2 regions of the Proteiniborus sp. genome follow, and region 1 is predicted to be linked to the other one. Evidence: predicted binding sites of a transcription regulator. Region 1 holds the regulator's gene; the other holds the start of a gene.
What was found. Region 1 encodes HrcA, which represses chaperone genes, less so after heat shock. Its sites were predicted from a motif close to TGTTAGCACTCNNNNNNNNNGAGTGCTAACA; they were not measured.
Positions count from the first base shown of each region.

Region 2: a site for HrcA is predicted at 2,490-2,520, ahead of ABV008_RS08205 (co-chaperone GroES). Genes of this name have one in related genera too.

Region 1 is NZ_JAWRHZ010000055.1:8,388-12,748, reverse strand. Features, by position in the region: gene dnaK (molecular chaperone DnaK) at 1-113, opposite strand, end outside; gene grpE (nucleotide exchange factor GrpE) at 141-713, opposite strand; gene hrcA (heat-inducible transcriptional repressor HrcA) at 803-1,837, opposite strand; gene hemW (radical SAM family heme chaperone HemW) at 1,950-3,086, opposite strand; gene lepA (translation elongation factor 4) at 3,258-4,361, opposite strand, start outside.
Region 2 is NZ_JAWRHZ010000041.1:41,591-45,951, forward strand. Features, by position in the region: gene ABV008_RS08185 (UPF0280 family protein) at 1-332, shown strand, start outside; gene ABV008_RS08190 (amino acid synthesis family protein) at 366-950, shown strand; gene ABV008_RS08195 (DNA-3-methyladenine glycosylase family protein) at 1,208-2,092, shown strand; gene ABV008_RS08200 (DUF554 family protein) at 2,089-2,295, shown strand; gene ABV008_RS08205 (co-chaperone GroES) at 2,568-2,849, shown strand; gene groL (chaperonin GroEL) at 3,091-4,361, shown strand, end outside.

The DNA of each region.
Region 1 (4,361 bases):
GATGGTGTAGTTCTATTTCCTTCAACATTGGCAATAACAACTGGTTCTCCACCTTCCATTACTGCCACACAAGAGTTTGTTGTTCCTAAGTCAATTCCAATTATTTTTGACATATTTATTCCTCCTTATGTAGTACAAAATTATTTTGAAACCTTAACCATACTAGGTCTTATAACTTTTTCTTTAATTTTATAGCCCTTTAGAAAAACTTCTGTAACCACATTTTCTTCATAGTTCTCATTTTCCTCTTGAGCAACTGCGTGATGATAGTTTGGATCAAAGTTTTCTCCTAATGCATTTATTTCTTCTAAACCATTAGATTTAAGGGATTCCATTAATTGTTTGTATACCATCTCTACTCCTTTATATAAATTCTCTACAGTAGATTCTTCAATATCTACTTTAAGTGCTCTATCAAAATTGTCTATAACAGGAAGCAAAGATGTAATTAGTTCTTGTGTTGCATATTGAAATATGCTTTCTCTTTCTTTTTCTGTTCTCTTTTTGAAGTTGTTAAAATCAGCTTGAAGTCTCATATACCTATTTGAAAGTTCTTCATGCTCAGTAGCTGTCTTGTTATATTTTTCTAACAAATCGCTAACATTAATTTCTTTATCATTCTCATTTTCTTCAATAGTGGCTTCTAGATTACTATCAGCGTCTCCATTCTCTAAGCTACGCTCAACAAAATCTTCTTTTGCCGTTTTTTCCATTTTCTAGCCCTCCATTCAAAGATATTATTGTATTGTGCATCATTTTGACAATTTCACACTTTATCATTGTATGACTTGTGTCTTTAGCTCTATTCTATAAAATTTTTCTTAATTATTTCATTCAAATCTAAAGATAACGACCTGACCACACTTATTACATTAGAATAATCCATCCTCGTTGGTCCTATAACACCTATTTTCCCTATAGTTCTTCCATTTAAGCTATATGTGGCAGTTATTACACTACAATTTTTTATTTCTTCGTAGACGTTCTCATTGCCAATTGTAATCTCAATATCATTTTGTCCTTCACCAAGCATCATTTCTAGAATATAAGGCTTATTTTCAATAAAAGAAATAAAATCTCTAGCTTTTTCCACATCATTATACTCTGGAAAGTTAAAAATTTTAGTTACACCATCTAAAAAGATTCCAATTTCAGCAGTATCGTTTAATGTATTCATTAAAATTGGGATAATGTCTAAAATTGACTTTTTGAACTCATACATTTCTTTTATTAGATTATCTAATATTTCTGGGGCAATTTCTCCAATGTTGCAATCCTTTAGTTTGTCATTTAAATAATTGGATATTATATTAAGATGATCAGATGAAATACCAGAGTCAGTTCTCAAAACAGTATTTTTAACTATTCCAGAATCAGTTACAATAACCATCAATATTTTAGTCTCATCTATAGGAACTAATTGAATATGTTTTAACTGACTTTTTTTTATTTGTGGGGCAATGGCAAGAGAAGTATAGTTTGTTACCTTTGATAGAATTTTAGCAGCATTATAAATAAGCTGATCAACTTCTCCTATTTCCTCTATAAGCTTACTTTTTAAATCATGTCTTAATATAAAATCTAAATCTGTTGATTGCAACAGTCTATTTACATATAGTCTATATCCTTTATCAGAAGGTATCCTACCTGCTGAAGTATGAGGCTGAACTAAGTAGCCTAGCTCTTCTAAGTCAGACATTTCATTTCTGATAGTGGCAGGACTAACGCCTAAATCAAACCTTTTTGAAATAGTTCTAGAGCCTATAGGTTCAGCACTAGTTATATAGCTTTGTATAATTGCCTGCAAAATTTTAAGTTTTCTATCGTCAAGCATCATACATGATCACATCCTATTTTATTATTAGCACTCTTGGTTGTTGAGTGCTAATCTCATGATTTTAAGTTATCATTGTTACATTAAATTGTCAATACCTTTTTGCATATTTTATTTATGGAAGAATTTCCATAAAAACTATATTACATAAATCTAAACCTTTAAGTGTTAGCTTAATATTTCCTTTGCTTTCCTCTAATAAACCTTCTTTTATAAATTTATTTATAGTTTTTCCATAGACTTCTTTTATATTAATGTTGAATTTGTCTTCAAAGCTTTTAAAGTTAATCCCTTCAATTAATCTAAGACCTAATATTAAATATTCTGCCATTTCCATATCTTTTTCTATAAATTCTTTTTCTTCTATAGCTAGTCTTTTATTAGATACTTGTTCAAAATAGAAGTTCATATTCTCTGTATTGCCATATCTATTGCTTTTAAAATATGAATGAGCAGACAATCCTAATCCTATATAGGGTTCACATTTCCAATAGATTATGTTGTGCTTACTTTCCCATCCTTTTTTAGCAAAATTAGATATTTCATAATGGCAATATCCTTTTTTCATTAGTAAATTTATTCCTTCGTGATACATGTCCCTTTCAATATCTTCGTCAGGCAGAGCTAACTGATTATTAATGTATTTATCATAAAAAAAGGTACCTTCCTCTAACTTCAGACTGTAATAAGATATGTGCTCTGGTTGTAATTCCGTGGCTAATTCTAATGTTCTTATTGAGTCTTCTAAAGTTTGTTCTGGAAGATTAAACATCAAATCAAAGCTAACATTATTAAATTCATATTTTCTTATAAGCTTGTAGGTATGAATAAAATCTTCTACTGTGTGTATTCTTCCAATTTTTTTTAACATTGCATCATTCATTGATTGAACACCAACGCTAATTCTGTTTATTCCTGCAATTTTATATATTTGTAACTTATTTTGGTCTAATGTTTTTGGGTTTGCTTCAATAGTAACTTCTTTTACTCTATCAGCATTTAATTTTTTGTGTATATATTCCATTATTTCATAGACATATTTCCCATCTATTACTGTTGGTGTACCTCCACCAATAAAAATTGTTCCTACATTATAATCTTTTAACTCTTCTTCATACATATCTATTTCCTTCTTTATAAAAGAAATGTACTTGTCTGCATTATCTAGTGTCCCAGGAAAAGAACAAAAATCACAATAATAGCACTTACTCTGGCAAAAAGGAATATGGATATATATTCCAATGTCTTTCATTAGAAACACTCCTTTATATATTTAAAAGCTAAGGAACTTTTCCTTAGCTTCACACCATTATAATCATAAAATAATATATATTAATCGAACACTTGCAGGACGAGACTATGACTGTTATAGAGTATAGATAAAATCTATTTTAGCTCCGTGTGTTTCTATTGTTATTATTCATTACTTTTCATCATATTTTAATACAGCTAAGAAAGCTTCTTGTGGCACTTCTACATTGCCAATTTGTCTCATTCTCTTCTTTCCTTCTTTTTGTTTCTCTAATAATTTCTTCTTTCTAGAAATATCTCCACCATAGCATTTTGCTAATACATCTTTTCTAAGTGCCTTTACAGTTTCTCTTGCAATGATTTTTGAGCCAATGGTAGCTTGTATAGGCACAGCAAATTGATGTCTTGGTATAACATCCTTAAGCTTTTCTGCAATCATTCTACCTCTCTCATATGCTTTATCTTTATGTGCGATAATAGAAAAAGCATCGACTAATTCTCCATTTATTAAAATATCAAGCTTTACTAATTCAGATTGTTTATATCCTTTTAAATCATAATCAAGTGATGCATATCCTCTAGTTTTAGATTTTAATGCATCAAAAAAGTCATAAATAACTTCATTTAATGGTAATTCATAATGCATTAATACTCTTGTTTGCTCAAGATACTCCATATTTTTAAAGGTTCCTCTTCTGTTTTGACATAGTTCCATAATTGCACCTACATAGTCTGTTGGAGTCATAATTGTAACATCTACAATTGGTTCCTCCATATATTCAATTTCTGTGGCATCAGGAAGATTTGTAGGATTTTGTAGTTCTATAATCTCTCCACTACTCTTTTTCACCTTGTAGATAACACTAGGTGCAGTTGTAACTATATTTAAATCAAATTCTCTCTCTAGCCTTTCTTGGATGATTTCCATATGAAGTAGTCCTAAAAAACCACACCTAAAACCAAAGCCTAAAGCGACAGATGTTTCCGGTTCGAATACTAGTGCTGCATCATTAACCTGAAGCTTGTCTAAAGCATCCCTAACACTATTATAATCTTCTCCTTCGGCTGGATAAATACCACAATAAACCATTGAAGTCACTTTTTTATAACCAGGGAGGGGCTTTTCGGTAGACCTTAATGCTTCTGTGATAGTATCCCCTACTCTTGCATCTTTCACATTCTTTATACTGGCTGCAACATAACCAACGTCTCCTGCTACTAGTTCTTCTACAGGAGTATGTTTTGGAGCAAAAATTCCAACCTCTGTAACCTCAAA
Region 2 (4,361 bases), on a different contig from region 1:
GAATAGCCACTGCTGCAGTAGCTTTAGCATCTAATGCTGCTACTGCAGATGCATGTGCTACTTATATAGGCAATATGACTAATGTGGAAGATGAGAATATTATTCGTTGTCTTGCAGAAGAAATAGATTCTGGAACTGATATTAAGGGTCAACTTATAACTTTAAAAGTAGGTAAAATCAGACAAGAGAAGAAGTATAAAGCATTATTAAACGGGCTTAAGATAGCAGAAGACTTGTATAATAATGAAATAATAAAAGCTGCTATTTTATGTATAGATGAAACAATTGTAAAATGTCCAGAAGACTTAAGTGTAGAATCTATACATTTATAAATAAAACTAATAATATAATAGGAGGCTTTACAAATGGATATTAAAATAAGAAAATATTATACTTTTGTAGAAGAAATCAAAGCAGATGGCGGAAAAGAAGTAGAAGGAAGCCATAAAAGAGTGTCAATAGCAGTAGTGTTTGAAAATCCTTATGCAGGAAAATATGTTGAAGATCTTTCACCATTATCAGATTGGGCATCATCAATAGCACCAGACTTAGTTGAAAGAGCATTAAATGCAGCAGGTATTGATAAAAGCGAAGCAGAAAGCTATGGTAAAGCAGCAATAGTTGGTGGAAATGGTGAGCTTGAGCATGCAGCAGCACTACTTCACCCATCACTAGGAAAGCCATTTAGAGAAGGACTTGGAGGAGGAAAAGCTATTATTCCTTCAGCTAAAAAAATGGGATATCCAGGTTGTTCAATAGATGTACCACTACACTTTAAAGATGCAGCATTTGTTAGAACTCACTTTGATGCAATGGAAGTAAGAGTTCCAGATGCACCAAGAGACAATGAAATAGTTCTAATCCTATCAGTTACAAACTGTGGAAGACCACATCCAAGAGTAGGCGGACTTAAAAAAGAAGAAGCTAAATGTGAAGACGGCTTAAGATAAAAAATATTTATTTAAAATATTCGTAATGTAGATTTAATAACTAAATATTAAACTGTATACGAACATTCCTTACATTCCTAGATAATTAACCATAGAACTAAATAGTTCTATGGTTAATTTTGTTGAGCAAACAATTTGTAACGTTTAGTTTGCTTTTTTCTGTATTTATAGGGTAAAATAAAGGTTATGGTATATTGTTTTTGGTTATATTATTAAAATAAAGCAAATTGAATATCTGGCCATGGAGGACGATATTTATGAAACATAGAATTTTTGAGGAAAAGGATAAGATAATAATAAAAGATTTAAAAGACTTTGAGCCTAAACATATTTTTGAATGTGGGCAATGTTTTAGATGGGATGAAGAAGCGGATGGAAGCTATACTGGTGTAGCATATGGAAGGATTCTAAACGTTAGAAGAGATGGTGAAGATATAGTTCTTTCTAATACCAACTTAGATGACTTCAATAACATATGGGCAGATTATTTTGATTTGAAGAAGGATTATACAGAAATAAAAAACAAATTATCCAGTGATTCAATATTAAAGGAGGCTATAGAGTTTGGACATGGAATAAGGATATTGAATCAGGATGTGTGGGAAATACTTATATCTTTTATATTATCAGCGAGAAATAGCATTCCTATGATTAAAAGATCAATAAATATGCTAAGTGAAAGATATGGGGAGTATATTGGTGAATACAACGGAAGGAAGCATTTTAGTTTTCCAGAAGCAAATGTTTTAGATAAACTATCTCTTGAAGAGTTAAAGGACTGTAAGACATCTTTTAGAGCAAAATACATAATAAATGCTGCAACTATAGTATCCAGTAAGCAAATAGATATATATAGGATTAAAAATCTTTCTACAGAAGATGCTAGAAAAGAGCTAATAAGATTTACAGGAGTAGGCCCTAAGGTTTCTGATTGTATTATGTTATTTTCAATGAATAAGCCTGATGCCTTTCCAATAGATGTTTGGGTAAAAAGGGTTATGGAGCATTTTTACTTAAAAAAGGATACTAATCTAAAAGAAATACAGGAATATGCCCAAGGTAAATTTGGAGAATATGCAGGATATGCTCAGCAATACTTATTTTATTACGCAAGAGAATTAGGTATTGGAAAAAATAATTGAGAATTGAGAATTGGAAAAGGTTTTTAACAGAACCAGCAATAACGGAGATGTCTGCTGTTGGTGGCGTTTTAATTATAGGTATAGGCATTAACCTTTTAGAGTTGAAAAAGATAAAAATAGGAAATATGCTGCCAGCTATATTTATACCTATTATATATTTTGTAATTTCCATTGAAATTGTTCCATTTTTACTGAGATTTTAATAATATAACTAGGTGTGTATAGAGATTTTTCATCTATTTTTTATAGAATTATGAAAAGCAAAGATATATCGCAATATCAAGTAAGAAACGAAGAAAAATTATTATAAAATGGAATAATGACGGTAAAACCGAAATTATAGTCTAAAATGGCATTTGATTCTATAAAATGCTTTAGATAACATATATGTTGTAAGAATTAGCACTCAACGATAGAGAGTGCTAATAAATAAAAAAGAAAAAGATAAAATTAAAATAAACAGGGAGGGTCAAACATGAATATTAAGCCATTAGGAGACAGAGTTGTTATTAAAAAGGTAGAAGTTGAAGAAAAAACTAAAAGCGGTATAGTACTTCCAGGTTCAGCTAAAGAACAACCACAAATAGCTGAAGTTATTGCAGTAGGTGCTGGAATAACAGGAGATGAAAAGAAAAAAGATGAAATAAAAGTTGGAGACAGAGTAATATTCTCTAAATATTCAGGAACTGAAGTTAAAGTAGATGATGTAGAATACACTATAGTAAAATTGGCTGACATATTAGCTGTAGTTGAGTAGAAGTAGATTAAAATAAATATACGTTCACGGTTTCGAACATGAATAATTCTAAAGCTCATTCCAATAAAAAATACTAAAATTCGTAAACTCACTACGTTCAAACATACGAATTTCTTAACGTATTTTTCATCTACATTTGCTAAGAATTATAGTCATGTTCTGCAAATGTTCACTAAATATTTATTTTAATCTCGAGTGTTTATTAATGATGGATTCAATAAAATTTAGGAGTGTGAATATAATGGCTAAAGATATTAGATTTAGTGAAGAAGCACGTCGTGCTATGGAAAAAGGTATAAACAAATTAGCAGATACAGTTAAAGTAACTTTAGGACCAAAGGGGAGAAATGTTGTTCTAGATAAGAAATTTGGTTCACCACTAATCACAAACGATGGTGTTACTATAGCTCGTGAAATAGAACTTGAAGATAAATATGAAAATATGGGAGCTCAATTAGTAAAAGAAGTAGCGACAAAAACTAATGATGTTGCTGGAGATGGTACTACTACAGCTACAATATTAGCTCAAGCAATTATTAGAGAAGGATTAAAAAACGTTGCTGCTGGTGCTAACCCAATGATTGTTAAAAGAGGTATACATAAAGCAGTAGACGTTGCTGTAGATGAAATAAAGACACTTTCTAAACCAATAGAAAGTAAAGAGTCAATAGCTCAAGTTGCATCTATATCTGCTGGTGATGATGAAATAGGAAGCTTAATTGCAGAAGCTATGGATAAGGTTGGTAAAGAAGGAGTTATTACAGTTGAAGAATCAAGATCAATGGGAACTACTCTTGATGTAGTTGAAGGTATGCAATTTGATAGAGGATATTTATCAGCATACATGGTAACTGATACAGATAAAATGGAAGCAGTATTAGAAAACCCATATATTTTAATTACTGACAAGAAAATAACTAATATTCAAGAAATTCTACCAATATTAGAGCAAATAGTTCAACAAGGAAAACAATTATTAATCATTGCTGAAGATGTTGAAGGAGAAGCTTTAGCTACATTAGTAGTTAACAAACTAAGAGGAACATTTACATGTGTAGCTGTTAAAGCACCAGGATTTGGAGATAGAAGAAAAGACATGTTAAGAGATATAGCTATTCTAACAGGCGGAGAAGTTATATCAGAAGAATTAGGATATGACTTAAAAGAAGCTACATTAGACATGTTAGGAAGAGCTCAAACTGTAAAAGTCGATAAAGAAAACACTACAATAGTAAATGGTGCTGGAGATGGGCAGGCTATTAAAGATAGAGTAAGACAATTAAAATCACAAATAGAAGAAACTACTTCAGAATTTGATAAAGAAAAACTACAAGAAAGACTTGCTAAATTATCTGGTGGAGTTGCAGTTATCCAAGTTGGAGCAGCAACAGAAACAGAATTAAAAGAAAGAAAGCTTAGAATTGAAGATGCATTAGCTGCTACTAGAGCTGCAGTAGAAGAAGGTATAGTATCAGGTGGTGGAGTTGCATTAATCAATGTTATACCAGCAGT